DNA from 3 places in the Pseudoalteromonas piratica genome. Region 1 is predicted to be linked to each of the others. Evidence: predicted binding sites of a transcription regulator. Region 1 holds the regulator's gene; each other region holds the start of a gene.

The links. The regulator LexA, encoded in region 1, represses DNA repair genes until DNA is damaged. The targets are predictions, from matches to a motif close to TACTGTATNNNNATACAGTA.
Region 2: the regulator LexA is predicted to act here: its motif matches at 2,126-2,145, upstream of recN (DNA repair protein RecN).
Region 3: the regulator LexA is predicted to act here: its motif matches at 2,543-2,562, upstream of OM33_RS08655 (LexA family protein).

The regions. Positions count from the first base shown of each region.
Region 1 covers NZ_CP009888.1:536,574-544,622, reverse strand. The annotation lists gene plsB (glycerol-3-phosphate 1-O-acyltransferase PlsB) at 1-822, opposite strand, end outside; gene lexA (transcriptional repressor LexA) at 1,073-1,690, shown strand; gene coxB (cytochrome c oxidase subunit II) at 2,028-3,158, shown strand; gene ctaD (cytochrome c oxidase subunit I) at 3,158-4,732, shown strand; gene OM33_RS02360 (cytochrome c oxidase assembly protein) at 4,732-5,307, shown strand; gene OM33_RS02355 (cytochrome c oxidase subunit 3) at 5,291-6,169, shown strand; gene OM33_RS22300 (DUF2909 domain-containing protein) at 6,187-6,405, opposite strand; gene OM33_RS02350 (SURF1 family protein) at 6,425-7,144, shown strand; gene OM33_RS02345 (hypothetical protein) at 7,137-7,661, shown strand; gene OM33_RS02340 (COX15/CtaA family protein) at 7,670-8,049, shown strand, end outside.
Region 2 covers NZ_CP009888.1:1,975,048-1,983,096, reverse strand. The annotation lists gene OM33_RS09260 (HrcA family transcriptional regulator) at 1-510, opposite strand, end outside; gene nadK (NAD(+) kinase) at 582-1,460, shown strand; gene OM33_RS09250 (hypothetical protein) at 1,494-2,006, shown strand; gene recN (DNA repair protein RecN) at 2,170-3,837, shown strand; gene OM33_RS09240 (FAD-dependent oxidoreductase) at 3,917-5,332, opposite strand; gene gltB (glutamate synthase large subunit) at 5,343-8,049, opposite strand, start outside.
Region 3 covers NZ_CP009888.1:1,868,947-1,876,995, forward strand. The annotation lists gene OM33_RS08635 (hypothetical protein) at 1-385, opposite strand, end outside; gene OM33_RS08640 (ribonuclease H-like domain-containing protein) at 509-943, opposite strand; gene OM33_RS22540 (hypothetical protein) at 1,316-1,462, shown strand; gene OM33_RS08645 (hypothetical protein) at 1,464-1,835, opposite strand; gene OM33_RS08650 (hypothetical protein) at 1,904-2,125, shown strand; gene OM33_RS08655 (LexA family protein) at 2,127-2,528, opposite strand; gene OM33_RS22545 (hypothetical protein) at 2,764-2,934, shown strand; gene OM33_RS22920 (hypothetical protein) at 3,067-3,201, shown strand; gene OM33_RS08660 (hypothetical protein) at 3,293-3,886, shown strand; gene OM33_RS08665 (hypothetical protein) at 3,870-4,232, shown strand; gene OM33_RS08670 (helix-turn-helix domain-containing protein) at 4,236-4,643, opposite strand; gene OM33_RS08675 (hypothetical protein) at 4,758-5,027, shown strand; gene OM33_RS08680 (hypothetical protein) at 5,158-6,315, opposite strand; gene OM33_RS08685 (response regulator transcription factor) at 6,302-6,973, opposite strand; gene OM33_RS08690 (amidohydrolase) at 7,101-8,049, shown strand, end outside.

The DNA of each region.
Region 1 (8,049 bases):
AGTAAGGATTCGCTCTAGGACGCCAATCATGGATTCATTGTAATTAGCTGCAATTTCATCAACCAGCTTTATCGCATTTTGGCGCGCTTCAGCGATCGAAATGTTTTTACTTTTTGCTTCTTCCTCAATTGCGGCTTTGACAGAAGCTGATGCAAGTAACCCTTGGTATAGTTGATCGCGTGAAGGTAGTTTGGGGCCAAGTGCAGCTAGCTTTTGACGTTTAAAATGCACACGTGCAACGCGAATGAGTTTATGCGGTAAATCGCTACTTTGTTTTTTACCTGTAAGTTCAGAAAGTTGTAATGGGCGGCTAAAGCGAATTAAATTGTCGCGACCAGATAGTAAAACAACAAAGAGTTTGCGTAACCAGCTCGGGGTTAGAGAGCTTGATAGAATGGTGCCGAGACCTGGCTTCTCTTTACCAGGATTACGTCCCCATAAAATGGTGACCGGTATAACCTGTAAGTCATCAACATCAGATTGTTTTAATGCATTAAAAATATTTTCACTGATTGACAGGGCTGGGCTTTCTTTTTTTACCGAACCGATCAAGGGTGAACGGTGATGAATAGGAATGTAACGTGGAACCTGATGCTCACCAATTTGTTGGTTGATTTGAGGGTCGGGCAGCCCTAACTTTTTACACGTTGTTTGTAACGCAGCAGCATCAGCAAAGGAATTTAATAAGGTGATGTAAACGGTTGGTTTATTTGCGTCGATACCAAGATTATCTAAAGGGTGTTCGGGTACAATTTTTGAGCGCACAAAAAGCTTATTCATAGCATTTGCGAACAACTGAATCACAGCACTAACCAAATTCATAAAACCAACCTAAAACAAAAAGGGGCGCTAGCATACCAGTTAACTTAAAAAGATTAAATAACTGGTCATGCCAGAAGAAAAATAAAGCAATCTGGCTAAAGTCCAATGTGCTATTTACTTTTAAATGCAACAAATTGCTTTGCGAAAACTAAATCTTAAGCATAGTGCTAAATATCAAAGAATTAAAAGTTGCGAAATAGCATTAACTGTATATACTCACAGTTATCTGTACTGTATGGAAAACCAGTGAATGAGACCATTAACTAAGCGCCAAGCGCAAATCCTAGAGCTTGTTAAAGTATTTATAAAAGATACCGGTATGCCGCCTACGCGTGCTGAAATAGCCTCTACATTAGGCTTTAAGAGCGCCAATGCTGCTGAAGAACACCTAAAAGCACTTGCGAAAAAAGGGGTCATCGAAATGGTACCTGGGGCAAGCCGTGGTATTCGTCTTGTTGAAGAAGAGGAACCGGAACAATTAGGTTTACCATTGGTTGGTCAAGTTGCAGCGGGCTCGCCTATTTTGGCGCATGAGCATATTGAAAGCCACTATCAAGTGGATCCAAGCTTATTTAATCCATGTGCTGACTTTTTGCTTAGAGTTAAAGGTGAGAGTATGAAAGATATCGGCATTATGGATGGCGATTTATTGGCAGTACACAGAACACCTGTGGCAAATAATGGGCAAGTTGTCGTCGCGCGTGTAGATGAAGATGTGACCGTTAAACGTTTCGAAAAAGCGGGTAAGCAAGTACTGTTGCACGCCGAGAATGAGGCTTTTGATACAATCAAAGTCGACTTAGAACATGATCACTTTAATATTGAAGGATTAGCCGTTGGCGTGATCCGCAATGCAGATTGGATGTAATGATACACCTAATTACTATGGCTAGAGGCTTTAACCACTAGCCATATAAACAAAGCAAACACTTCTTAACTTCATTTTTAGTTTCCTTCCCTTGCTTAAAAAAAAGCGCTAACCCATAGATTTATAAAAAATTTATCTTAAATTTGACTTGCGTAAAAATTAATCGTTTACTAGACCTTAGTAGTAACCTTTGTTTTCTTATAGCTGTGTGCGGGCTTTGAAAACAAAACATAATAAAGAAAATGGAGTGATGCTGTAGTGCGTCGTGTGATCTAATCACATTAACTTTCACTGACCATTTCCTAACAACATAATAATAATTAGCAAAGGAGCGAGCATGAGGTTAGTTAAGCTATCCTTATGGTTACTATTGAGCTTTCCTTTTTTAGCAGTTGGGACGAGTCAATATAACTTACCTGTTGGGGTGACGGACATCAGCCGTGATGTCTATGAGCTCCATATGACCATATTTTATATCTGTTGCGTAATTGGATTAGTCGTATTTGCCGTGATGTTTTGGGCAATTATCCATCACCGTAAATCTAAAGGGGCAGTACCAGCCCAATTCCATGAAAGTACAAAAGTTGAAATTTTGTGGACAGCAATTCCATTTGTCATTTTGATTGCGATGGCTGTGCCGGCAACCAAAACATTGATTGCAATGGAAGATACCACAAAAGCGGATTTGACCATCAAGGTTACAGGTTCGCAATGGAAGTGGCACTACGAATACCTTGACCACGATGTGTCATTTTATTCAGTACTTTCTACACCGCGTGAGCAAATTACCAATCAAGATGAAAAAACCGAAACTTATCTGTTAGATGTAGATAAGCCACTCATTATCCCGAAAGGAAAAAAAGTACGCTTCTTAATGACCTCTGATGATGTGATTCACTCTTGGTGGGTGCCAGAGTTTGCGGTTAAGAAAGACGCTAACCCGGGTTTTATTAATGAAGCATGGACACGAGTCAATGAGGCGGGTATTTATCGCGGACAGTGCGCTGAACTATGCGGCAAAGATCATGGTTTTATGCCTATTGTAGTCGAAGTTAAAGAGCCCAATGAATTTGAACAATGGCTCGCAAATGCGCAGCTAGAAAAGGCGCAGGCCGCTGCTGCAGAAAAAGCATCATTAAGCGTCACGCTTTCCGAAGATGAGTTAATGACACTTGGTGAGCAAGTCTATATGGCAAATTGTGCCGCTTGTCATCAACCATCAGGTATGGGGTTGCCAGGTGTATTCCCTGCTTTAAAGGATAGTCCAATTGCAGTCGGCGATATTAAAGCACACATCGACATTGTTGTGCATGGTAAGCCTGCTACGGCAATGCAAGGCTACAGTAAAATGCTGTCATTAAAAGAACTTGCTGCGGTAGTGACTTACGAGCGAAATGCTTGGGGTAACAACACGGGTGATCTCGTTCAACCCAGTGACATTCAAGAATCAATGGGAGAAGCACAATAATGACTACAATAGCTGAATCTCATCATCACCATCATGCCCCAACAGGCATTAAACGTTGGCTATTTACGACCAATCACAAAGATATTGGCACGCTTTATTTGTTATTCGCGTTGCTGATGTTTTTAACTGGCGGTGCAATGGCGTTAGTGATCCGCGCTGAACTATTTCAGCCAGGGTTACAATTTGTTGAACCTCACTTTTTTAACCAAATGACCACTGTGCATGGTTTAATTATGGTATTTGGTGCCGTAATGCCAGCATTTACAGGGCTTGCGAACTGGATGATTCCAATGATGATTGGTGCGCCAGATATGGCGCTACCAAGAATGAACAACTGGAGTTTTTGGATACTACCATTCGCATTTTTTATCTTATTAATGTCACTCTTTATGGAAGGCGGTGGTCCTGCATTTGGCTGGACTTTCTATGCACCATTATCAACGACATATAGTAATGACAATACAGCATTATTCGTTTTTGCAGTGCACATTATGGGGATTAGTTCGATTATGGGGGCCATTAATGTGGTGGTAACCATAGTTAATATGCGTGCTCCGGGTATGACCTACATGAAGTTGCCACTGTTTGTATGGACTTGGTTGATCACTGCATTTCTACTGATTGCTGTCATGCCAGTATTGGCTGGTGCAGTAACAATGGTACTGACGGATAAGTACTTTGGCACAGACTTTTTTAATGCAGCTGGTGGTGGTGACCCTGTTATGTTCCAGCATATCTTCTGGTTTTTTGGTCATCCAGAAGTTTACATCATGATCTTGCCTGCGTTTGGGGTGATCTCAACAATTATCCCTACGTTCTCGCGTAAAAAGTTATTTGGTTATGCTTCTATGGTTTACGCAACGGCTTCCATAGCATTTTTATCTTTCATTGTTTGGGCGCATCACATGTTTACTACAGGGATGCCATTAGCTGGTGAGCTGTTCTTTATGTATAGCACTATGCTGATATCTGTTCCTACTGGTGTAAAAGTATTTAACTGGGTTGCTACCATGTGGCGAGGTTCAATTAGCTTTGAAGTGCCGATGCTCTTTTCTATTGCCTTTATTGTGTTGTTCACTTTAGGTGGCTTTTCTGGCCTGATGCTGGCAATTACTCCAGTCGATTTTCAATACCATGATACCTATTTTGTTGTTGCACACTTCCATTATGTTTTAGTTACAGGGGCTGTGTTCTCAATTATGGCAGGTGCGTATTATTGGTTGCCGAAATGGACCGGAAACATGTATCACATTGGTCTTGCAAAGACGCACTTTTGGCTGTCGTTGATAAGCGTCAATATTCTTTTCTTCCCAATGCATTTTGTTGGGTTGGCCGGGATGCCTCGTCGTATTCCTGACTATGCGCTTCAATTTGCTGACTTTAATGCATTGATCAGTATCGGTGGCTTTGCATTTGGTTTATCGCAGTTGCTGTTTGTTGCTGTGGTATATAAATGTGCTAAAGGTGGCCAAAAAGTCCCTGCGAAAGTGTGGGATGGTGCTGAAGGTTTAGAGTGGGAGGTTGCATCACCGGCACCTTATCATACTTTTTCTGAGCCACCGGAAGTGAAGTAATGAATAACGTAAAGCTACTTAAAAAATTAATTTTAACCAGCCTATTAATGTTTGCATTTGCTTTTGCACTTGTGCCTCTTTATGACGTTTTTTGTGATATCACAGGATTGAATGGCAAGCCAAATATGGAGCAAGCACAGGCTAGTGCTAACAGTGATGAGTCTCGCAGTGTACGTGTCACGTTTATTACACATGCACAAGCAGGGGCGCCATTTAAGGTCAAGGCAAAGCGCTACAGTGTAGACGTAAGCCCCGGTGAAATGGAGCGCATAGAATTTATTGCGCAAAATTTATCAAGTAGCGACAAAATAATGCAAGCCGTGCCCTCGGTAGCGCCGGGTCGTGCGGCTAAATATTTACATAAAGTCTCTTGTTTTTGTTTCAACCAACAGCCTCTGACTAGCAAAGGTTCTGCTGATCTACCCTTACTTTTTTACCTAGATGAAACTTTGCCAAATGATATTCATGAAGTCACTTTGTCATACACAATTTATGATATTACCGCAGACATTGAAGGAAAAGTTGCAAGCAACAGCAAAAGCGATGGGGAGTTAACAAATGAAAGCTCAATATGAAAAATATTATGTGCCAGAACAAAGCCAGTGGCCCATTGTCGGAGCCGTCGCATTATTCTTAATTGCGATAGGTTCGGGTTTAGCGGTAATGCAAACAGCTAAACAACAGGGTGGAGTTGGCTTTTATATCTTGCTGCTTGGGATTGCAGTACTACTTTATATGTTGTTTGGGTGGTTTAAAAACGTCATTGACGAGTCACAAGGTGGACTTTATTCAGCGCAAATGGATCGCTCTTTTCGACAGGGAATGGCCTGGTTTATCTTCTCAGAAGTAATGTTCTTCATGGCATTCTTTGGCGCGTTGTTTTATGCCAGAACCTTTGCTGTGCCTTGGTTGGGCGGGGAAAGCAATAATGCCATGACAAATGAAGTCTTGTGGCCCTCTTTTGAAGCCGCATGGCCATTGTTAAGCACACCTGGAGGTGGCGAAACGAGAGCAATGGGATGGCAAGGGTTACCACTGATTAATACTATGATTTTGCTTTTATCATCAATTACATTGCACTTTGCGCATACAGCAATGGAACAGGGTAAGCGAACTCAATTAAAAGCGATGTTAGCGTTAACTATTTTGCTGGGTGTAATTTTCCTCGGGTTGCAAGGTGAAGAATATGTTTATGCATATCAAGAGCTCGGACTTACCCTTGATTCAGGTATTTACGGTAACACATTCTTTTTACTAACTGGTTTTCATGGCATGCATGTTACATTAGGAACAATTCTATTGCTGGTGGTGTTTTTGCGGATTATGAAAGGCCACTTTAGTGAAGAAAAGCACTTTGCATTTCAAGCTGCGGCTTGGTACTGGCATTTTGTAGATGTGGTTTGGCTGTGTTTGTTTGTATTTGTTTATGTACTTTAAATATAAATACCAAGTAATTAGCTAACAGTATAAGGGTTGCTGTTTGGTGTAATGAAACCAAACAGCATCGCAAATAAAATAATCATCAAAACAATTGCAGAAAATAATACTCGTCGCCCAAGAAAATGGGACATTGAGTTGGGAGAAGCGTCGCTTTTAAGCATGCACACAAGTGCCTTAAACAAACTAAAAACGATGTAAAACAATAAGAATACGATAATTAATTTTATCAACATAAGTTGGAGAGTTTGCGTTATGCGGTTAACCCAGAATAGTGCAAAAAGCATCACTCTGCTAGTCTGTACAACCACAATTGCGTTAATTTGTACAAGTTTAGCTGTTTGGCAATATCAAAGGTCTCAGCAAAAATTAGATATTATCAATAAACTAGATAAGTTAACTAAACAAGGGGTATTGCCTTGGCATCAGCTTGCGAGTTTACCTCAAGACTGGGTTGCAACAGGGCTTAATGTATCTTTAGCAGGTGCATTGGCAGATCAATACTGGTGGCTTGATAATCGCGTAGTTAATAGACAGTTTGGTTATGACCTCATCATTGCTGTAAAGCCACTCAACTCTTCTCGTTGGTGGCTGGTTAATATGGGATGGTTTGCAGGGTCATATCAACGCGAAACGTTACCAGAAGTAAACCTGCCACAGCAGCTTTCTCTTGTTGGCATTCTCAAAGTAAGTGACTTTGAAGGGTTCAACCTAGCAAATAGCAGAGACGAAATTCAGCAAGGTCAGCGGTTACAATTTATATCTCCTCAATTAGCGTCTCAATTACTCGAACAAGAAGTTGCGCCCTATATTATTTATGCAAATGAGCAACATGCAGTAGGCAAGTACCATTATCAAGTGATCAATATGTCTCCAGATAAACATCGCGCTTATGCGTTGCAGTGGATTTTACTTGCTCTTGGAGCAGTAGTTGTAGGTGGTGCTATATATCGAAAAGGAGGTTCTAATGAATAAAACACTTTGGGTATTTATTCTATGTTTTATTGCCCCGGTAGTCTTTGCTCTGATGGCACTTAAATTTAGCTGGCTTGAACCTGCTCAGACAAACTATGGGCAGTTTCTAAATGATGAAAAAATCATCGCAAACTGGCCTGAAAATCAACACACCAAGTGGTCATTGGTGGCAATTAACCAGCAGGTGTGTGAAAAAGCTTGTTTGTCAAAGAAGCAGTTAATAAAAAATGTCTTTGAAGTGCTTGGCAAACATAATTTGTATGTAGGTGCCTATTCGCTTAACCAACAAAGTGACTCCCTTAAATTAAACGACTTAGTGTCATCAAAGGAACTTACCCATGATTTAGCTGAGCAATCTTTAACTATGAACTCTGATGCAATTTATCTAGTTGACCATCGAGGCTTAGTGGTTCTTGAATATCCAGTAACTTATCAAGAAAGTTCTGACAATGATATGAAACGAGGTTTAATCAAAGATCTCAAAAAGTTACTTAACTACAGTCGCAGCCGAGCGTAGGAGGTTGAGTGAAAAGTTATCATAAATTAGTTTTCTTTGGCTGTATTTTTGCCTTCATTGTTGTTGGGTTAGGGGCTTACACAAGGTTGAGTGATTCGGGGTTGGGTTGCCCTGATTGGCCTGGCTGCTATGGCTTTTTAACCGTGCCGAGTGAGGAGCATGAGTTAGCAAAAGCGGAATCCTATTTTCCCAGCTTAGAAGTCGATCAGGGGAAAGCCTGGAAGGAAATGATCCATCGCTATTTTGCGGGCATGTTGGGAATAATAATTTTGTTGATTGCTATCTTAGCATTTAAGCAACGCCAACATAAACTCGCACCGGTAAAGCTCCCTTTGCTGCTTCTGGTATTGGTTGTTTTCCAAGCAGCTTTAGGCATGTTAACGGTGAC
Region 2 (8,049 bases), 1.4 Mb from region 1:
CCATGCGTTAAATTGATTCCTAAGCGAATCGTTTGCTTCAAATGGTTTGGTAATTTGAATATTTTGGCTGTTTCCTTCTTTGTCGAAAAGCAGAATAAGCCAGTTTTCAACACTAAAATCCAGCACTTCAGCGCGATAAATATGCTGTTGCATTGCCTCGGGTAAACTCACCAACACACAGACTTGAAAGTGTTGGCTTAAACGATGAGAAAACTCGGTGAGTTGTTGTGCCGAAGGTTGCCAATAATCAGCTATATTTGAAAGCTGAAAGAACTCTTCAAACCAATATCTAAAGCCAAGTTCAGTTGGCACCCGTCCTGATGACGTATGTGGTGCATATAACAGGCCTGATTTTTCCATACGCGCCATCGCATTTCGCACAGTCGCACTACAGATGTTAATTTGCTTCTGCTTAACTACATGACTAGAAGCAACGGGGGTACCTTGACCATTGCAATAGAGGTCCATCACTGCAGAAAAGATGAGTTGATCACGGGCACTTAATTTCATAATTATTATTTATGGCCTGATGATTAAAAATCAAGATATACTGTAGGCAAGACTTTAACAGTGACGATTTTATGGCACAAGTATTTAATAATATTGGATTGATAGGCAAACCGAATCATCAAGGTGCGGCTATTACGCTTGCCAAATTACATACCTTTTTAACTGCATTAGGTTACCAAGTTTATGTTGAAAGCCGTGTTGCCGAACCAATAGTCAGTGAAGAGTTCAGTGCTTCCCTTGTCGAGATTGGTCGTAATTGTGACTTAGCCATCGTAGTAGGCGGAGATGGTAATATGCTGGGTGCGGCAAGAGTGCTCGCCCGGTTTGATATTGCTGTTATTGGCGTTAACCGCGGTAACTTAGGCTTTTTAACCGACCTTGATCCAGATAATTTTGAACGAGAGCTTGAACAAGTATTAGCTGGCAAGTTCAGCGAAGAAAAGCGCTTTTTATTAGAAGTTGAAATTTACCGCCACGAAAAGCTTAAAAGCTCAAATACAGCAGTAAATGAAGCTGTGCTTCATGCTAACAAAGTCGCTCATATGATTGAATTTGAAGCATTCATTGATCGCGAGTTTGTCTTTTCGCAAAAATCAGATGGTCTGATTGTGTCTACCCCAACAGGCTCAACAGCTTACAGCCTCTCTGGCGGTGGCCCAATTCTCAATCCAAAATTAAATGCCATTTCTTTGGTACCTATGTTTCCGCATACCCTCACTAGCCGTCCACTGGTGGTCGATGCAAATAGTGAAGTGAAATTAGTACTGAGTCCTGCAAATGATGTTGACCTGCAGGTAAGTTGCGATAGTCATGTGGTGTTAGCTGTGCTTGCAGGTGATGAAATTGTAATAAAGCGAAGCGAACAGCAGCTTAGACTCGTGCATCCAAGCAAATATTCGTATTACAATGTGTTGCGCCAGAAGTTAAACTGGGGCAGCCGTTTATATTAATAATTAAAAAATAACGAAATAAGGAACAAGAAAGTGGGGTTTGTAGTATTTTTAGCCACCGTTTTACTAATTGTATTATTGACGACCTATTTGATAATCGATAATAACCGCAAAAAAGCCATTGCGCTTGTTAAACAACAACAAAATGAACGCATTGAAGAAGTAAGCAATCGCTACCAGCAAGTGGTACAAAAATACGGAAAAATGCGCATCATAAAACCAAAAGATTTAAGCAGTTTGTCACAAATCAATAATAATTTTTTTGTGATGCAAAGCAAAAATGATGAAAACATTTGCCACTACGAAAAAATTATTGGTCAATTAACTGATTTGCTAGAAATTGAACTCAGTAAATTTGATATCGCTGAGGATAAAAGCCAACTGACCAAGCAAATTTATTCTTTTACCGAGCAATTACCGAGTTCAGGGCACCAGTTTAATAGTGATTTTTATATTCACCAATTACCTTCGTTAAGCCAGCAAGTGATAACTACTCAATCACATATTCAGGAACAACCAGAAGCTGAATTAGAAATCGAAGCTTAACGTATAGAGGTGTTAAACGCGCTTTAGCACCTCTCATATCCCCAATTAATTATTTGACCAATAAATTTAATATCCTCAAGTGTAAATAATCGTAATTTTTAACTTGCCTATTTTTTAATTACTGTATAAATTAACAGTTAATGTACTGTATGGATAATCAGTTATGTTAACGTCATTACAAGTAACTAATTTTGCAATTGTTGAACACCTTGATATCGAGTGGCAATCAGGCATGACCACTATTACGGGTGAAACTGGTGCGGGTAAATCTATTGCGATTGATGCACTTTCTCTATGTTTGGGCGAGCGTGCAGAAGCCTCAATGGTTAGAGAAGGCGCAGATAAAGCGCAAGTATCGGCAGTATTTGATATTCAAAACTTGCCTGCGGCAAAACATTTTATAAATGAGCACGAACTTGGCGATAACACCGAATGCGTAATTCGTCGTGTCGTTGCAGCCAATGGCCGCAGCAAAGCATTTATAAATGGGGTTATGGTTCCTGCCGGTCAATTAAAAACGCTTGGCAATTTATTGATTTCAATTCACGGTCAACATGCGCATCAACAGCTAAATAAAGCAAACTATCAACTTTCAGTAGTCGATAGCTTTGCCGATCACACTGAGCTTTTAAACGAAGTTAAAACATCGTACAACCAATTACAATCGCTTGAGCGAGAGCAAAAACAGTTAGCTCAAACGCTACAACAGGCTGCAGCTGAAAAACAACTGCTTGAGTACCAGGTTGCTGAATTAGACGAATTTGCCCTAGCAACTGGCGAGTATGAAGAAATTGAGCAGCAACATACCTTATTAAGTAATGCAAATTCATTGCTAGAAGGCACGCAAAAAGAGTTACAAATTATCTATCAACAAGATAATTTCAACGCTTACTCTATGGTGCAATCAAGCGCAAACCAAATCGCAGAGCTTGCTAGCCTTGATAAGAAACTTGCACCTATTGCAGATTTACTCTTTGAAGCAAGCATCACGCTTGAAGAAGCCGCCCGTGAATTAAGCCATTATCAAGACAGTGTTGAAATGGATCCGAGCCAATTATCTGAACTTGATGAGCGTATATCACGTGCGCTTGATTTAGCTAGAAAACATGATATTACCCCTGAAGAATTGCCAAACCTGCATGCCGAGTTACAACAAAACCTTGCAAATATAGAGCAAAACGATGAGCGATTTAATGAGTTAGAAGCTGAAATAGCCAGAGCAAAAGAGCATTATTTTGCTTGTGCTAGCGTACTATCTGAAAGTCGCTCAGCCGCGGCAAAGGCATTGTCAGAGCAAGTCACCAAGTCGCTTGTCAGTTTGTCGATGGAAAATGCAAAATTTGCCATTTGCATAGAGCATCAAGAATCGGTTACCAGTAGTAAAGGGTCTGACACAGTTGATTTTCAGGTTGCTGCCAATACAGGTCAACGCTTACAACCACTGCATAAAGTAGCATCTGGCGGTGAGCTTTCTCGTATTAGCCTTGCCATTGAAGTGATTATTGCTGACAAGATGACAACACCAACGCTTATTTTTGATGAAGTAGACGTGGGTATTTCAGGACCAACCGCTTCAGCTGTAGGTAAACTACTTCGTCAATTAGGTAAAAGTACACAAGTTATTTGTGTCACTCACTTACCGCAAGTAGCATCAAGTGGTCATAACCAATTTTTTGTTAGTAAAACTGACGATGGCACACAAACAAATACGCGCATGACAGTGCTTGATAACTCAGGCCGTATTGATGAAATTGCGCGTTTACTCGGTGGTACAAATATCAGTGATATTACGCGCACTAATGCCTCTGAGTTGCTATCGCAATATCACTAAGCGATAACAATTTTCAAATAAGATAAAGGTGGGCAATGCCCACCTTTTTATGTTCTAAATAAAATTGAATCGATGAAGATTAAACCTCAAGATAATCCATGATACCTTCTGCAGCATTTCGCCCTTCATAAATAGCGGTAACCACTAAGTCAGAGCCCCTAACCGCATCACCACCAGCAAAGATTTTTGGGTTAGATGTTTGATGCGTAAATGCACCTTGTTCTGGCGCAACAATACGTCCCCATTTGTCGAGTTCAACATCGAACTCACTGAGCCAAGGCATTGCATGCGGTTGGAAACCAAACGCCATAATCACAGCATCGGCTGGCAGGATATGTTCTGAGCCAGCAACCTCTTCAGCACGACGACGACCATTTTGATCCGCCTCACCAAGTTGTGTTTTAACCATTTTAACACCAGTCACCTTACCGCTGTCATTGAGCACTACGCCCTTAGGTTGCACATTAAACAGAAACTCAACGCCTTCTTCTTTGGCATTTTTTACTTCACGAACAGAACCAGGCATGTTTGCTTCATCACGACGATAAGCACATACGACATTGCTAGCGTCTTGACGAATTGAAGTACGCACACAGTCCATCGCTGTGTCCCCCCCTCCCAGAACAACAACACGCTTACCCTGCATATTAATGTATGCATCAGAATTATTGTCATAACCCATTTGGTAATTAGTATTGGCAATTAAGAACGGTAAAGCATCATACACGCCATCAGCATCTTCATTTTCAAGACCTGCACGCATATTTTGATAGGTGCCCACGGCTAAAAAGACAGCATCGTACTCATCTATAATCGACTGAAGTGCGATGTCTTTGCCTACTTCCGTATTAAGTACAAACTCAACACCCATACCTTCAAAAATTTCGCGGCGATTTTCCATTACTGACTTTTCGAGTTTAAATGACGGAATACCGAAAGTCAGTAAGCCACCAATTTCTGGGTGACGATCAAATACCACAGGTTTTACACCATTTCGCGCTAGAATATCAGCACAACCTAACCCTGCAGGACCTGCACCAATAATCGCGACTTTCTTGTCACTCCAAACCACATGTGACATATCAGGCTTCCAGCCCATTGCGAAAGCAGTATCAGAAATATATTTTTCGATATTACCAATGGTCACAGCACCAAACTCATCATTCAGCGTACATGCACCTTCACACAGTCTATCTTGCGGGCAAACACGACCACACACCTCGGGAAGGCTATTAGTACGATGAGATAACTCAGCAGCTTCAATTACTTTGCCCGCTTTAATTAACTTCAACCATTGTGGAATGTAGTTATGCACTGGGCATTTCCATTCACAATATGGATTTCCGCAATCTAAACAGCGATCTGCTTGCGAATCTACTTGCTTAGCCGAAAATGGCTCATAAATTTCAACGAACTGCTTTTTACGTGACGAAATAGGCTTTTTACGCGGATCGACACGTTGCACATCGATAAATTGATATACGTTTTGCGACATACTACTTCTCCTATTGCGCCTGTATTCTAAGTTCTGCACTTGAGCGTGCTCTGTGACCAAGTAATCCTTGAACATCGCTTGATTTAGGCTTAACTAACCTAAACTTGCAAATAAATTGCTCAAAGTCAGCGAGAATTTCTTCAGCACGATTCGACTGTGTTGCCTCTAAATGTTCACCAATTAAACCGCGTAAGTGCTCATGGTGAATATTAAGATCTTCAAGTTCTACTAGCTCGACTAACTCTGTGTTGATGCGTTTATCAAAGTCACCTTTTTCATCAAGAACGTAAGCAAAACCGCCTGTCATACCTGCACCAAAGTTAATGCCTGTATCCCCTAGCACACACACAATACCGCCTGTCATATATTCACAGCCATTATCGCCCAAGCCTTCAACCACTGCGATTGCACCTGAGTTACGTACCGCAAAGCGTTCACCTGCGCGACCTGCGGCAAATAAACGTCCTCCTGTAGCACCATATAAGCAGGTATTACCGGCAATGGTTGCTAAATGAGATTTAAACGATGAACCAATTGGTGGGCGCAGTGAAATTTTACCGCCCGCCATGCCTTTACCAACATAGTCATTTGCATCACCAGTTATATGGAGTTCTAAACCACCGGCATTCCAAACACCAAGCGATTGGCCTGCTGTGCCCTGCAGCTCAATAATAATTGGATCGGCAGCTAGGCCCTGATTACCATGTTGATCCGCAATGTAACCAGACAACAACGCACCTACTGAACGATCAGTATTACGAATTGCAGCGCGAAGCTTGATAGATGTTTTGCCATCAATTGCCTCTTTCGCTTGTGCTAGTAACTGCTCGTTTAGCTTACCTTCATAATGGGACGTATTAGCAGCGCTACAATAGAGCGTTTCTCCACTTTTGTTATTTGGTGTTGCAATAACAGGCGAAAGATCGAGCTTACTTTGTTTTGCGGTTGTGCCTTCAAGCACTTCCAATAAATCGGTACGACCAATTAAATCCACTAGTTTACGAACACCTAGGCTTGCCATAATTTCACGGGCTTCATGTGCAATAAACTTAAAGTAGTTCATCGCCATTTCTGGTAAGCCATGATAATGCTTGGCACGCAGTGTTTCGTCTTGCGTTGCAACACCGGTTGCACAGTTATTTAAATGACAAATTCGTAAGTATTTACAACCAAGCGCAACCATTGGACCCGTGCCAAAGCCAAAGCTTTCTGCACCTAGAATTGCTGCTTTAATGATGTCTAAACCCGTTTTTAAACCGCCATCTGTTTGCAGACGAATGCGGTGTCTTAAACCATTCTCTACCAGCGCTTGTTGCGTTTCAGCAAGGCCTAACTCCCAAGGACAACCAGCATATTTAACAGACGTTAATGGTGATGCACCTGTACCACCATCATAGCCTGCAATTGTAATTAGGTCTGCGTACGCTTTGGCAACACCTGTAGCAATCGTACCAACACCTGGCTCAGATACCAGTTTGACCGAAATCATTGCGTCTGGATTAACTTGCTTTAAGTCGAAAATTAGCTGAGCTAAATCTTCAATTGAATAAATATCGTGATGTGGCGGTGGCGAAATTAAGGTAACGCCAGGTACCGAATAACGCAGCTTAGCAATGTATGGCGTTACTTTTTCACCTGGTAACTGACCACCCTCACCTGGTTTTGCGCCTTGCGCTACTTTAATTTGAATGACATCGGCATTTTTAAGGTAATGTGGCGTTACCCCAAAGCGCCCTGAAGCAACTTGCTTGATACGTGAGTTCTTTTCAGTACCGTAACGTGCTACATCTTCACCACCTTCACCCGAGTTAGAACAGCCACCTAAGCGGTTCATAGCGATGGCTAATGCTTCGTGAGCTTCTGGTGATAATGCACCAATACTCATAGCAGCAGAATCAAAACGTTTGTATAACTCAGTCGCATCTTCAACTTCGCTAACATCAATCGCGGTTTGACCTGTTTTGAGTTTTAATAAATCACGAATGTTTGTTACAGGGCGATTATTTACCAAATCTGCGTATTTTTCGTAGTCTTGGTAATTGCCCGAACGTACCGCTACTTGCAGTGTTTGAATAACGTCTGGGTTATATGCATGGTATTCACCATTATGTACATATTTTAATAATCCACCATGCTCCAGTGGTTTACGCTTAATCCACGCTTTACGTGACAGGTTCAGCAAATCTTGATGGAAATCGCTAAAATCTGCGCCTTGAATACGTGAGACCACGCCAGAGAAGCAAAGATCAATGACTTCATCGCTAAGCCCTACAGCTTCAAACAACATTGAGCAGCGATAACTAGCAACGGTACTAATGCCCATCTTCGACATGATTTTGTATAAGCCTTTGTTTATCGCATTGCGATAAGCCAAGGTTACATCACGGTATGATTTATCTAAGCTACCGTTATCAACCATTTGCGTCAGTGTTTCATACGCTAGATACGGATAAATAGCCGTTGCACCAAACCCTAACAACACCGCAAATTGGTGTGGGTCACGACAGCTTGCTGTTTCAATAATGATGTTCGTATCGCAGCGTAAATTTTTACTTACTAAACGACGCTGTACTGCGCCAACGGCCATTGCAGCTGGAATTGGTAATGTGTCTGGTGTTAAGCCTTTATCGCTTAACACAATTAACACGGTACCGTGACGAGCTAGTTCTTCTGCTTGATCGCATACTGTTTCAATCGCGGACAATAACGACTCATCT
Region 3 (8,049 bases), 1.3 Mb from region 1:
TTCCACTATAAACCACATCAAACTCATGATGAAAAATGAAACTCTTTGTTGCTGATTTTAAATGCTCATTTATTACTAAATAACTGATTTTTTTATTAGGTCCATAGAGGGAAATTGACTTAAATGCGTTTTTTTCGCTACCAATGTCAAGAACGGTGATTTCTCTAGCTCGAGAATTATTAAATGTTTTACTAATAATGCTCCCTGTTTCTCGTTCAACAACAAAACTTCTTCCAAGCATTGGTGAAAAGAAGCCTTTTAGGTCTACTAATTTGGCTGAGCTATTATCCAGCTCTTTGCCATCAAGAATTTTGCAATTATATGCTGATGCGAATGTACTGCTCGAATAAGAAAGCAATAAACCTATAAAAGCTAAACGAATCAAGTTAATACTCCAGTTAAATTAACAAACTAAATTGATACTAATAAAATAAAGCATTAATAATCAATGCTATTAATAGGATTTCCTACAAGCAAGTGTGGTTCTGATGCATAAACTTTAATCGTCTTAACTTCTATATAAATGCTTCCACAGCATTAAAGTTTGGTAAACATCTTTTTCATTTGATCCTAAGTGAGTGTCAGGAAAAGTTACATCAGCACCAATTATTTCTTTGAAACATTTATCTAAACTACCTGCGAAACAATAATCCCAGCATTTATTCAGAATATCGGTGTGGGTACCTTTTGGGGAAAAAGGTATTTCACGTAACTCTATTGAAACTTTATTTACTTCTTTAATATCGTACTTCTTTCCATTAAAGGAAACTATTTCGGTTGCATTTTCAAGTAGCTCTATGGCTTCTAACCTGTTACTACCATAATAATGACGATAAACGGTTTCGTTTGTATCCATGATTCCTATAAGGTTTGTACCTACATCAAAAACTATTGATTTGTTCATCAGATTTTCATTGATTATGTTATTGAATGCATTTTGCATTTAGTCTTCTTTTTTCTCAACATATAGTAATTCCTTCAGTGTTTTAAAAAGAATTCCGTATTGGAAAAAATTAATTTAACTCTGGTAGTAAATCAAAAAAAAGCAATGCGCTACCGTATTCACATCTTTAAACCTTGAAGGACTTTTTATGAAAATAGAAAAAACCTTTTTTATAGAGTGGATTGAGCGCTTAGTCATGCTAATTGCTGCCATTCTTACAATTCTTAATTTTATGTTTGCTTGATACGTGGACTAAAACCCCTTTTTAAAGGAAAGGGGTTTTTTTGTTGGGTATTAAAAATGACTGTTTAATAGTTGTAGGGTCTATTAATAGAGCGCAATTAAATGAAAGAAAAATCAAATTTAGAATACATGATTTCAATAATTGAACATTTCAATATGATGAATATGTATTACGAACAACATGCGGAACTGAATCAGGGCGTCGAGACTTTAAAAGAAGTAATTGAAAAAGACTTACATGAGCTATACAAGCGAGCACTAGAAGAGTGCGAGTAATTTACTTATCTATAGTCCAAACATCTACGTTTAGGTTGTGAGCTTCAATTGCCTTATTTAATCTAGTCAAATAACGCTCCTTAGTTTTGGGATTTACAATTAAAACAATACCAGCTTTTTTTCCAGTCATTGCAGAGTAATACAATGACTGGCCGAGCGCTTCATGCCATTTCTTGCCCCAATCATATTCAATAGCGTGTGTATCGTTGAGGCAATCAATGCGAGTTTTATCTGGTAATCGATGTTCGATTTCACCTCGACAATAATGCTCAACATAGTCAGACTCTTTAGCGTTAGTTGGAATCGCAGATGCGCCACCTCTTGCAAGGAGTTCGCACGAGAAAACAGTTAATAAGGCTATTAATTTTTTCATTTTTAAAATCTTGTTTTGCTTTCAGTAAATTGAAATAATGAATTCAATCTAACACAAAGAAGCTGTAGATGAATAACATGATATTGCAAAGTGGTGGAATCGTACTAGTACCAAAGAAAGCAATAGGCACATTACCATTTGATCCACTTATAGCCAGCGGCGGTGGTGTTAAGACTTCTGCACTCGGTAACGACTTCGAAAATGGTTCAACTACCGATTACTCTGCTGTTCCTGTGTTCTTGATCGCAGCTTTGGTTATTGCTGCAATTATCAAGTTTCGTAAAAAGTAATTTAATAATTTAAGTACCGGTTAATTTTTCGATGAAGACGAATTGAGCTCACAACAACACCTTCAAGAACAAATTGATCCAAAGAGCCAATATTAGCCGGTTGGTATTCTTTATTAGCTGAGATTAATTGTCGTTTATTTAAATCTAATATCTTGCATGTAAATAAATTATTGTATTGGGCAACGATGACATCTCCGTGCTTGGCTTCAACACTCCGATCAACCACTAGTAGATCACCGTCAAAAATTCCAACGCCTTGCATTGAGTTACCGGTCGCAAGGCCGATAAATGTCGCATTCGGATTTTGAATGATGACCTCATCTATACCATTTTCTAATTCACAGTAATTTATACCATTGTCATCGAGTGGATCATCTGCTGTATATATTGGTGAAACGTTCATTCTAATCAAACTATAGCTGTATATATATACAGTTTAGCTTATTTCAAATATAAAATAAAAATTCCTTTACAAATCCAAAAATATCATTAAGTTCATGCTTTTTTTTGTTTATTTAGCCTCACTAATTATCTGTTTTAAATCATTTTTTAATGTTGACAAGGCTTCTTTTATCATTAAGTTCAAGCACAACTTAAAGACTGGTAGCCAGTCAGTGTTTATTTATTAAGAGGAAAATATGGATACGACTAAAATTCAATTATGTTCGGAAGTGCTTAATGATCATGCGAACTATATTGAGAAACATCTAGCTGAGGTTGCAGAGCAAAATCATACTCTGAACTTAATTATTCAAGATATGCAAAAGCAGATATCAATTATTTTCAAAGAGTCATACGGTGGAAATTAATAATAGGCGGCAAGCTTTTGCATAGATGTATTGTATTGATTGCCGTTTTTAAATGCTGAGGCCATAGAATACGTATGGCACATTTTTTGCTCTTTGCCTTTGAGTATTATTTAAATTAACAAAGGAATGAAAATGTTATCAGCATTATCTTTATTTTTCGCATCTTTATTTGTTCAACCTGCAGAGCTTCCAAGTGAAGAGATGCCGCAAATGAAAGTTATGAATGGTGGCGGTGGCGTTATCGTAAAAGACAAGAAAACAGACTAAAGTATTAATTTGAATATAAACCACGCAATTTGCGTGGTTTTTTTTGTCCTGTTTTTGTAATATTGCGAAAGGTTGATTTGAGGCGCAGTAAATGGATTTAGAGCAAATATCGCAAATTCTTAACGATATAGTTTATGTTCGACCTTCAAATAACTCTAACTGGTCAGCTCTTTTTATATCTTCATATATTTCAATTGCGTATATTTTTGCCTTCGTTACGTCTGTATTGTTAGCTATAAACAAATCTGAGTCATATAGTCGCTTTATTGTAGTTCGTGCGCTTTCAGCAAAATACATATTAACTGGCTTTTTGATGATGCTAATTCAACTCAATGCAAAAACAGATGCTCAAATAGATGCTTCACAACATATTTATCTAGCGTATGCGCTTATTGACTATGTAATATTACGTTATATTCAACGTGTTCATTTACTGACAAGTAAGTATTACAATAACATCTACTTTTATGCTGTTATTGGCCTATGGATCAACATATTAATTCAGCTAATTTTATGGCTAAAAATAGGTGTTTTCGATTTCGAGTATGAATTTGCTTGGTATAATTACACCTACAGTATTATTTCTAATTTAGTAACAGTTTCTATAATAGCGATAATCTTTTTTGATTACGCAGAAATGTTGTTTAGGCATGTAGTAAGGAAGTTAAATGCAAGCGCTAATTGAATGGTGGTTAGAACTGGACTCAATTTTTAAAGTTGTATGGTCCGCAATTCCTTTAGGAGGCTTACTGATTGTCTGGTTAATGATTCGAGACGTAAAAAACATGTTTAATCAAAACCAGCTTGCTCAACGTTCATTGGAAGCAACAAATGAAGCAATCCTTGCCGAACAAGCCAAATCAGCTAAAGATGCAAAATATCACGCACTAAAGTCTAGCCAAGCACAATATGATGTTGGTGTAATGACTGGCCAGATAAAAGAAAGAAATTGGTTTCTAGAAATGCTTAGTAGAGAGAAGCAGGAAAGGGCACTAGAGCAAACAAATATTGTTAAGTTTAAAAAGAAGTAGCGATTAAGCTACTTCTTCTTTTTGATTAACTCTTAATTCGATACATTCAGCAATAAGTTTTGCTGAACCTTCAAGTAATTCTTCATCGTGCATCACTAAGCTTTTTGGTAGCAAGCTAAAACGTGCTGCTTTTAGGATGCCAGAAATAACACCGAGCTCGATATCCTCTTTAGTAACTTCGTCAAATATTGTTGGACGAACACCATATAAAAGCCATTCAAGTGATACAGACTTTTCATTTTTAACATGATCAATAAGTTCTAGGCTTATTTGTTTTGAGCCATTCTTGAATCTAGAAATGGATTCTTCTGGGATATCAAAATATTTAGCCATTTCACGACTGAATCTAAAGTTATATAGAACTTTGATACGGTCAATTATATCGCTTTGATTTAATTTTGAATTATGCATTTGGTCGGTTCCTCATATCTAATTGCAATATAACAGGTTATTTGTGATAAAAACAATTTATTTATAAAGTTTGACAAATATAGCAAACTATTTAAGAATGTTTGCAGTTGAGAAATGATATACAATGCAGAGGTTAAGCATTTTATGGCCGAAAAGAGCAAAACGGAATTAGCCGAATCACTAGGTGATCATTTAAATTTATTGAAACTGCACCATAATCAAAGCGCAGAGCCAGATCATGCAGTGAATTCTATTTTCAGTGCTATGGATGAACTGATTCTCCAGGTCTATAAAGACTCTCTGAAAGAACCTTTTAAATTTGGGGTAAATTTGGGGGAAGATGAATCACCATTACGACCCAGTAAGACCTCACTCGAAACGTAATTACTGGGCTGTAGGGGTCTAAAAAGGTTTAAAAATCATATTAATAGGGTTCAAGTCCCTCCATCCGCACCATGATTTAAAACCCAAGCAAATGCTTGGGTTTTTTTATGTCTTTATTTTATCTACCAAACTATATACGTGTTATTTTTAAAGTGTAATAACACTCATTAGTTAGCTTATGTGCTGCTAACCCCGCTTTTGCCGATAGTGCATTTATTATAAAAGTGCCTACCCCAAAATTATTTTCGTTATTTGGTTTTGTGTTAATGCGATTACTAAAAGAGACGCTGTTTTTGCATACTGTAATTGATAAGTTACCTTCGCCATAAGTACGAAAATTTGAATCAATCTGTGCCATTAATAAGTTTAATTCGTCTTCGTTTAATGACACAAAGAAGGTGTCGGCTTTAATTTCTACTAAAAGTGAATCGCTGTACTTTTTCTGCCAATGATTTAAAAAGCTTATAAAGTCAGTGCTCGATAGATTTTCCTTATCCCCTGTTAGCCAAAGCCCTAAGATGGTATTTGCAAGTTTTACCGAGGTTTGCTGAGTTGTCTTAAGTTCAGCAACTTTTATAAGTACTTGCTCTGTCAAATCATCCATATGGTCAAATTGAGACAATTGGTGGCCCAGTAAAGTTAAAGGATGGCGGATTTCATGACTAAGAAAACTAGAGAAAGCTTTCTCTCTTGCTATTGCTTGTTGCTCATTTTCAAGTGCACTTAGCGTAACCGTTTTTACGCTATCTAACTCACTAAAGCGTAATTCCGTAGCTATGTCTCGAGTTTTAATGCTCTTTACAAACCGTGACAGTTGATTACGCACTTTAGATAAAACATGGGATAACCAAAAGGCGAATAAAAACAAACTACTCAAACATACATATAACAGCAATGGTCTAATATCAAATGATTCTCCCTTATCAAACTGATGCACAACATAGACTTTTTTGGCTGTTTCATGGGCTTGGTAAATCAGAAAATAACTATCATGTTTCTCGGTTTCAAAAAAATAAACGGTATTAACCTCTGATAAATTGTTTAATTGAGCGCGATTTGAAAGGGAAAAGTCTAAGAGTACGTCACTGACTTTGCGAGCTCCGCTGCTAATTTTTTGCTGGGTACTGATAAACTGTTCTGCATCCTCAAAAAGATAAAACTCAGCAGTATCGTCCAATGCAAACCAATAAAAAACTATTGATAAGGCTGCAAATAATAAACCAAAAACAATAAATGGAATGAGAATATTGCGATTAAGGTAAGCGGTTAAGGATTCAGTTGGTTTCACGAAGTACAACTCCTACGCCTTTAATTGTATGTAATAACGGCGTTTCTTGTTGATGGCTTATATTGTTCCTTAAGCGGCTAACGAGCGTCTTATACATATCTGGTGTCACATTATTATCGGGCCATAACTTTTCTAAAATGATTGCTTTACTTACCGGTGCTGGGTAGTGATTGATTAGCAGTGTAAGTAACTGCCATTGTTGTGGCGATAGGGTGATAACACGTTTACTTCGGGTAGCAATTCGTTGCTGTAAATCAATGGTCAGATCACCCAACACAAAAGGTTTAGACCTGATACTCGGTTTTTTAGCCTTAAGCAATTTAAGACGAATTGTTAACTCTGCCAGCTCAAAGGGTTTGGTTAAGTAATCGAGGGCACCAAGCGAAAAAGCCAAAAGTTTATTATCTAACGCAGCTTCGGCGGTTAAAAAGATGATAGGAGTATCAGGTTGTGCGGCTGTAAAATGTGTAGCGAGTACAAACCCAGTGCCATCAGGTAAACCGATATCTAAAACAATCGCATCATACTCTTGCTTGGAAGAAATCTCTTTGGCAGCGTGCACACTATCGGCAAAATCGACTTCAATACCTTCATTATTGAGAAAATCGATCGTGTTTGCAGCCAATGCTCTGTCGTCTTCAACAAACAAAATTAGCATTTATTTCCCACTTCATTCTATTTTTAAGGTTTCAATAAAGGGCAATCATAACTCGACTATTATTACTGCAGTTACCTTTTCGTTACCTTGTTAATTGTAAGCTATTTGATATCGGAGGCATCTAGTTATGAAGAGAAAAACGGTTATGACGTCAAATATTATTGCAATTGCTGCAGCATTGAGTGGCTGTGGAGGCGTATCTGAGTCACCTAATCAAGCAAGCACAGGGGCTGACTTAGTAGTAAACAACGCAACTATCTATACGGTTAATAACGTAGCACCCTTGGCACAAAGTATGGCGATTAAAAACGGTAAGATTATTTATGTAGGTGATAATGAATCAGTAAATGAATTTATTGGTGACAATACAGAAGTTAAAGATTTGGCTGGCAAGTTGGTATTACCTGGCTTGCATGATGTGCATATTCATCCACTTGAATCCGCATCAGAGGCAACACATTTTACCTTGCCAGAATATGCCGATGTTAACGAATATCAAGCTGTGATTGAGAATGCCAGCATACAGCACTCAGATGCAAAGTGGCTTATTGGTTATGGTCACAATATTGATGGCTTACTTGAACTGACTCAATCACCGCGCGCTGTTATCGACCAAGTTGTTAATGACCGACCTGTAGTTATTATGGAGCAAACCTCTCACTCCATGTGGGTGAACTCTAAAGCGCTCTCAATTGCTAATATTACTCAGCAAAGTCGCGACCCCATCGGCGGTGTATTTGGTCGTGACGAAAGTGGCGTATTAAATGGCATTTTATATGACAATGCTGGCAATTTAGTGATGGATCTTGCAATGCAAGGCCAGGGTGATGAAGCAACAGAAAACTATTTTGGTTTTCTTGAGTATACCCAGCCTGAATTATTACAGCATGGCGTTACGTCAATCAGTGATGCACGTGTTTATTGGCAAAGAGGGCAATTAGATACCTGGCTTAAGTTAGCAAACGATGATGCACTTAAAATGCGGGTGAGTTTGGGGCTTTGGGCTTACCCTGAAGCCAGTGATGAATCTCAACTAGCTCAATTAAAATCCTTGTATCAAGCGTCTCAAGATTCGT